2 regions of the Streptomyces bacillaris genome follow, and region 1 is predicted to be linked to the other one. Evidence: riboswitches for the same ligand, from Rfam matches in the RefSeq annotation. Region 1 holds a riboswitch; the other holds the start of a gene.
What was found. Region 1 has a riboswitch for cyclic di-AMP ahead of DJ476_RS21295 (transglycosylase family protein). Riboswitches for the same ligand answer to the same signal wherever they lie in the genome.
Positions count from the first base shown of each region.

Region 2: linked by a shared signal. The riboswitch ahead of DJ476_RS15635 (M23 family metallopeptidase) and the one ahead of DJ476_RS21295 (transglycosylase family protein) in region 1 are both predicted to bind cyclic di-AMP.

Region 1 covers NZ_CP029378.1:4,898,464-4,901,841, reverse strand. Annotated here, with positions in the region: gene eno (phosphopyruvate hydratase) at 1-325, opposite strand, end outside; gene DJ476_RS21295 (transglycosylase family protein) at 686-1,408, opposite strand; cyclic di-AMP (ydaO/yuaA leader) riboswitch at 1,414-1,607, opposite strand; gene DJ476_RS21290 (transglycosylase family protein) at 1,899-2,975, opposite strand; gene DJ476_RS21285 (hypothetical protein) at 2,974-3,180, shown strand; gene DJ476_RS21280 (cytochrome P450 family protein) at 3,184-3,378, opposite strand, start outside.
Region 2 covers NZ_CP029378.1:3,670,590-3,673,967, reverse strand. Annotated here, with positions in the region: gene DJ476_RS15645 (MerR family transcriptional regulator) at 1-256, shown strand, start outside; gene DJ476_RS15640 (PP2C family protein-serine/threonine phosphatase) at 404-1,633, shown strand; cyclic di-AMP (ydaO/yuaA leader) riboswitch at 1,843-1,997, shown strand; gene DJ476_RS15635 (M23 family metallopeptidase) at 2,009-3,055, shown strand; gene DJ476_RS15630 (PrsW family intramembrane metalloprotease) at 3,113-3,378, opposite strand, start outside.

The sequences.
Region 1 (3,378 bases):
TCGCGCCGAGCGAGGCCTTGTTCTCGGTGGCGTCCAGGTCGAACATCGCCTGGTCGATGAGGCGCTGCTCGGTGGCGTCGTAGCCGACCAACTCCGGGCCGATCTGCTCGATGACGGCGAGGACGGCCTTCTCGACACCCTTGCCCAGGTAGCGGTTGGGGTCACCGTCGCGAAGCTCGATGGCCTCGAACGCACCGGTGGAGGCGCCGGACGGAACAGCAGCACGGCCGGTGCTGCCGTCGTCGAGGCCGACCTCGACCTCGACCGTGGGGTTGCCCCGGGAGTCGAGGATTTCCCTGGCTACGACGACGTCGATGGACGGCACGAGGCATCTCCTTCTGGGATATGACACTGGTTGTGCAGGGTCACTGTGGCCTTGCGACACGAGCCTAACCGGCCCGGCCGCGTCAGTCGGCCGACCGCCCGCCTCCTGGGACGAAAAAGGACCCAAGGACCCGCATGACGGGACAAAACTCCAGAAATCTACTGGCCGGTAACAAGTGCTGCCGACAAGAGATGAACGCATCCCCCAGCCGGAGGGGCCCTTCGGGGCCCTTTAAAACGCTGGGCCCCTTACACAGACATGCCCCGGCCCGGCGCGCACGGGGGAGTAGCGCGCCGGGCCGGGGAGCCGTGCGAGGGAGGGTGCCGCCGGACCCCCTCCCTCCGGGAGGAGACGCGGCGGTTACTTCAGGTGCAGCTGCTGACCCGGGTAGATCAGGTCCGCGTCCTGGACGATGTCGTCGTTGAGCTTGAAGAGCTTGCTCCAGCCGCCCTTGACGCCTTCCTTGTGAGCGATCTTGCTCAGGGTGTCACCGGCCACGACCTTGTACTCGCCGTCGCCCTTCTCGACCTTCTTGCCGGTCGGCGTGGTGACGGTCTTCTTGGAGCTCTCGGCCTTGGCCTTGGGGGCGGCCGGGGCGGTGCGCTGCTCGCTGCGCGTGGTGGGCTGCTCGGCCTTGCGCTCGGGCTGCGCCTTCTGCGTCTTGGCGGCGGACTGGCCGGAGCCGGTGCTCACGCCCGGGTCCACGCCGTCGTTGGTGAGGCCACCGGCACCGGCGCAGGCCCAGGCGCCCGGACCCTGCATGTCGAGCAGACGCTCGGCGGTGGCGATCTGCTGGCCCTTGGTGGCCAGGTCGGCGCGCGGGGCGTACTGCGTACCGCCGGCCGCGGCCCAGCTGGACTGCGAGAACTGCAGCCCGCCGTAGTAGCCGTTGCCGGTGTTGATGGACCAGTTGCCACCGGACTCGCACTGGGCGACGGCGTCCCACGTGGCGACGGAGGCGGCGGAGGCGTTGGTGGCGCCCATCAGCGGGACGGCCACGGCGGCGCCGGTGACGCCGACCAGGGTGGCGAGACGGGTGGCCTTGGACGGGCGGCGGTGCTTGCCCTTGCTGTTCAGCAGCATGGAACGAATCTCCTCACCGACGCCTACGAGGTGAGCTGTCGGGTTCGGGCTGATGAGTTGCCCGGCCGCGCGACCTTGCGCGCGGCTTCACCCCAAGCCGGTCCCGTACGCTCCCGTCTCCGTCCTGGACGTCGACGAGGCCGTGCGGACCCGGCGGCCTACCTGGGTCCCCCGCTCCTGCCTACGGCGCTTTACGCGTCTGTTCCCTCCGACCGACGGCAGGATTCGGCGTGACGGTCGACGGGGCCCGCGGTGCGAGCGGTTCCGACCGTAAACACAGGCAACCCCGACATTCAAAGACGGACATAGTGCCTCAATCGAGGCTTACCGCCTGGCTCTGACGGGCCGTTTCCGCAGGTCGGAGGGGATCTTCGCCGAGCAGGCGGCCGTAACGCGCCAGTTGAAGCAAAGAGACCCATGTCTCACTTACGCATAAGTGGACATAGGCCTCTGAACTGCCCTCGATTTTGAGGTGTTTTGCCGTGTTCGATCAGTTGGCGGCAGGCGCCTCGGCACCCTGCCGGGCAGTCTCGTCGGCGGTCTCGTCGGCCGCCTCCCCGGCACCCTCGGCAGCATCCTTGCCCAGCCCCAGGTCCAGGCTCTGGCCAGGCAGGATCAGGTCCGGGTCGGAGCCCAGAATGTCCTTGTTGGCCTCGTACAGACCGGTCCAGCCCTGGGGAAGTTCCTGTGCGTCAGCGATGGCCCAGAGGTTGTCGCCGGGCTGCACGGTGTACCCGCCCCCGGCGACCGCGCCGCCGTCCCGCCCGTCGCCCTCGCCCCGCGAGGCGTGCCTGCCGGACTCACGGGGGCCGTCCTCGCCCACCGCACCGGTCTCCTCGGGGGCCGGGGCGCCCCGGTGCTTGCCGCCGCCGGAGCGGTCAGGGGTGGAGGGCTGGGAAGCGTCGGGGGTGCCGTTCTCTCCGGCCGCCTCCCCGGTCTTCCCGGCCTTCCCGGTGGCGGGCGGGGCGGAGGGCTCACCGGAGGGGTCGAGCGCGTCGCTGCCGCCGCCCGCCTCGTCACCCTTCTCGCCCGTACCGGTGCTGCCGGGCTTGTCACCCGCACCAGCTGAGCCCTTATTACCAAACTCCTCCCCTTCACCCTTTTCGTCCGCTTCGTCCGCCGGGGCGGTCGTCGGGTCCTGGGTGGGGTCGGCGGAGGGTGCCGTACCGGGGTCGACGCCGGGCAGGCTGCCGTCCACCGCGAGGCCCGAGATCACCGCGCAGCTCGGCCACGCCTGCGGGCCCTTGTCGGCCAGGACCTTCTCCGCGACGGCTATCTGCTGCGAGCGGCTGGCGAGGTCGGCCCGGTCCGCGTAGGCGGTACCGCCGTACGCCGACCAGGTCTCCTGCGAGAACTGGAGCCCGCCGTAGTAGCCGTTGCCCAGGTCGGCACTCCACATGCCGCCGCTCTCGCACTCCGCGACCCGGTCCCAGGTGGTGGCGTCGGCCGCGTGTGCACCGGTCGCGCCGAGGAGCGGAAGAGCGATGGCCGATCCGGTCACCCCTGCGGCGACGACGATGGCGGGTGCCTGACGAGGGCGGCGGTGTCTGCCGTTCGCGGAGCCCATGGAGTTTGCCTTCCGTGCGACTGACAAGCAGGAACTGAGGAGCGTGAAGCTGATGCGCGTGGGCATGAAGCCGTTGCGCGTGCGCGTGACGCAGGTTGCGCAAGTGACGGACGGGCCAACGGTGAACGACCGGCCGACGCGTCGAACCGTGAACCTAGCGGGACTCGAACGCATGTCACAAGTCGATGCAGCGCAGATCACGTGAAAGTCACAGAGGTGACAGCGTGTCACCTTCTGCGAGCCGGCACCCCGGCTCGAACTCCACCGGCAGCGTGCGCAGTCCACGCATGATGAGCCCGCCGCGCCAGCGCAAATCGGCAGGTTCTGCCGCAAGTCGCAGGCCAGGAAGGCGTTTCAGCAGCGTCGCGACCGCCGCCTGCCCCTCCAGCCGGGCCAGCGGCGC
Region 2 (3,378 bases), 1.2 Mb from region 1:
CTGGGGGCGGGTCCGGGAGACCGGTGCCGGGCCCGGCAGCGAGCAGGCCCAGGAGGTCGCCCGGCGGCACTGTGCGTGGCTGGCCTCCTCCGGGGGGACGGGCTCCGGGCTCACTCGTTCGTACGTCATCGGGCTCGGTGAGATGTACGTCGCCGATCCCCGCTTCGGGAAGAACTACGATCGCTACGGGGACGGCACCGCCGCCTTCGTACGGGATGCGCTGACGATCCACGCGGAACACCGGCTCTCCGACTGACCGACGGGGGCCGTCCGCACAAGGGCCCGCTTCCCCCTATTTGGCCGATGACGAGTCGCCGCACGGCGCGGCTCCGGGAAGCCTGGACGGGGCGCGGTACCGTCCGCAGCCGTGGCCGGACCGGGCAGGAGTGCACAGGTGGTGGGGATGGCGGAGAAGGGGCGCGGACGCTTGATGGGGAGCCTCGGTATCCCCGGGCGTGCCACGCCCGGCTCCACGGGGCGGGGGAAGCCGGTGGTGGCCCAGAGCCCCGGGACCCGGCGGTTCGTCCGGCTGCTGCCGGTGCTGCTGATCGGCGGCGGGCTCCTCTTCGACTCGCTGGCCCCGCCCAACTTCACCGCCGTGCCCCTGTTCGTGGCCGCGCCGCTGATCGCCGCGCCCTTCTTCTCGCTCGCCAGCACCATCCGTACGGGAGTGGCCTCGATCCTCTCCGTCATCGCGATGCGGCTCTCCGACGGGACCTCCACCCAGGTCGTCCCGGTCATCGAGATGATCACGGTGCTCACCGCCGCCGTCCTGGCCCTCGTCATCAACGGGGTCGTCCGCCGCAGCAACGAGCAGCTGGCCTCGGCACGGGTCATCGCGGAGACCGCCATGCGGGCCGTGCTGCCGACCCCGGCGGAGCGGATCGGCGGGCTCCAGGTGGCGGCGCGGTACGAGGCGGCGCAGGCGGACGAGTTCGTCGGCGGGGACCTGTTCGCGGTGGCGGACACCCCGTACGGCTTGCGCCTGGTCGTCGGGGACGTACGCGGCAAGGGGCTGGACGCGGTGGAGGCGGTGGCGGTGATCATCGGCGCGTTCCGGGAGGCCGCCGAGCAGGAGCGGTCCCTGGAGGGCGTGGCGCAGCGGCTGGAGCGGGCGCTCGCGCGGGAGGGGACGCGGCGGTACGGGCTGGACGCCATGGAGGGGTTCATCACCGCCGTCCTGGCCGAGATCCCGCCCGGTTCGGCCTCGCTGCGGCTCGTCAACCGCGGCCACCCCGAGCCGATCCTGCTGCACGCCGACGGGTCCCTGGAGGTCCTCGCGCCGAGCGTGCCCGCGATGCCGCTGGGGATGGACCTCGGGGTGTGGCCCGACCGGTCCGACGAGTGGGAGATGCCTCCCGGTTCGACGCTGCTCGCCTTCACGGACGGCCTCTCCGAGGCGCGGGACGCGAACGGCGTCTTCTACGACCCGGCGGCCCGGCTCCGCGGCCGGATCTTCCCCGGCCCCGAGGAGCTGCTCTCGGCGCTCACCGACGACGTACGGCTGCACACCGGCGGCCGCTCGACGGACGACATGGCGTTGCTCGCGGTGAGCCGGCCTGCGGAGGGGCAGCCGCCGCGGCGGACGACGGTGAAGATCGTGGGCCGGGGCGATGACACGGTGCGTAACTGAAGGGCGCCGCTCCGCATAACGTTTGACACACCGTCAGAAAAAGAGGTGTGGGTGAGGCGATGTCATGTTGTCCGGTTGAGGATGGTTGTTGCGGGTAAATCCCTGCCGCTGCCGTTAATGATCAACAGGAACAGCTTGGAATCGGGCCCACCTGTCTATTAACGTTCGATAACGCAGCGCGGTCGTCCCAGCCGTCGTCAGGACGGCGCCGTGCGCGAGCGCCGAATCCCGCAAGGGAACCGGGGAACCACCTACATGGGGTGAATCGGACGCCTGTGTCTCCACCGTGAGGCAGAGGGGCCCGTAGGAGACCTTCCTGCTCCGAACCCGTCAGCTAACCCGGTAGGCGAGAAGGAAGGAAAGGAGTGCGCCCACGTGGCGTCCAACCAGCCTGCCCCTGAGGCCCCGTCATCCCTGAGCGCCGACGCCTTCGGCGGCCCGGAGCGGACGTGGGAGGAGTGGAACCCCACCGCGGAGTCCATCCGTCCCGTGCGCGGCAAGCACCGCGTGGCCAAGCAGCGAGGGCTCGCCCGTAGCTCCACCGTCCTCGGGGTCGGCGTCATAGCGGCAGTCGGTGCGGGTGGCATGGCCACCGCCCAGTCCAAGCCGCCCGTCTCCATCTCCCTTCCCGATTCCATCGCGGACAACCTCCCCGACGCCAAGTCCCTTCCCGGCGTCGGGGCCTTCATGTCCGACGAGGCCGAGGCCGCCCCGGTCACCGCCGCCGCCCCTCTCACCTCCGCGGGCATCACGACCGCCGAGGCCGAGCAGGGCACCACCGACGCGGGCGAGGCCCTGCGCGCCCGGATCCTCCAGCAGGCCGAGCAGCAGCAGGCCGCCGCCGACGCCGAGGCCAAGGCCGCCGAGGAGAAGGCCGCGGCCGAGAAGGCCGCCGCGGAGGCGAAGAAGCAGCAGGACGAGGCGGAAGCCAAGGCGAAGGCCAAGGCCGCCGCCGAGAAGAAGGCGGCGGAGGAAGCGGCGGCGAAGAAGGCCGAGGAGGAGCGCCTCGCCAAGCTCCGCGCCAGCTACACCCTGCCCGCCTCCGGGTACACGATCACCTCGACCTACGGCCAGTCCGGCGCCATGTGGTCCTCCGGCCAGCACACCGGCACCGACTTCGCCGGAGCGGCCGGTTCGCCGCTCAAGGCCGTGCACAGCGGCACGATCACATCGGCCGGCTGGTCCGGTTCGTACGGCTACCGCACCGTCCTCCAGCTGGAGGACGGCACCGAGATCTGGTACGCCCACCAGTCCTCGATCGACGTCTCGGTCGGCCAGAAGGTCAGCACCGGCGACACCATCGGCCGCATGGGCGCCACCGGCAACGTGACCGGCGTCCACCTCCACCTGGAGGTCCGCACCGCCGGCGGCTCGGCCATGGACCCGATCGCCTGGCTGAACAGCAAGGGCCTCAACGTCTGAGACCCCGGTACGCCGTTCGCGTACCACCGCCCCTCGAAACCCCGGCAGCCCTGACGCTCACCCCCCGACGTCAGGGCTGCCGGTCTGTCCGGGGGCTTGGCCGTAGCCGTAGCCGTAGGTGTGGGGTCCGGGGCTGGGGGCGTGGCCGTGGCGGGTTCCGTGGCCGTGGCCCTGGTGCTGCGCGTAGCCGTACCCGTACCCGTACCCGTGGCCCTGTCCGTTCCCGTACGGCTGCGGCTGTCCGGTGCCGTAGCCCTGCCCTTGTCCGTACGGCATCGGCTGCCGGTACGGGCGCGGGGCGCTGCCGGTCATGCGGGCCGCGT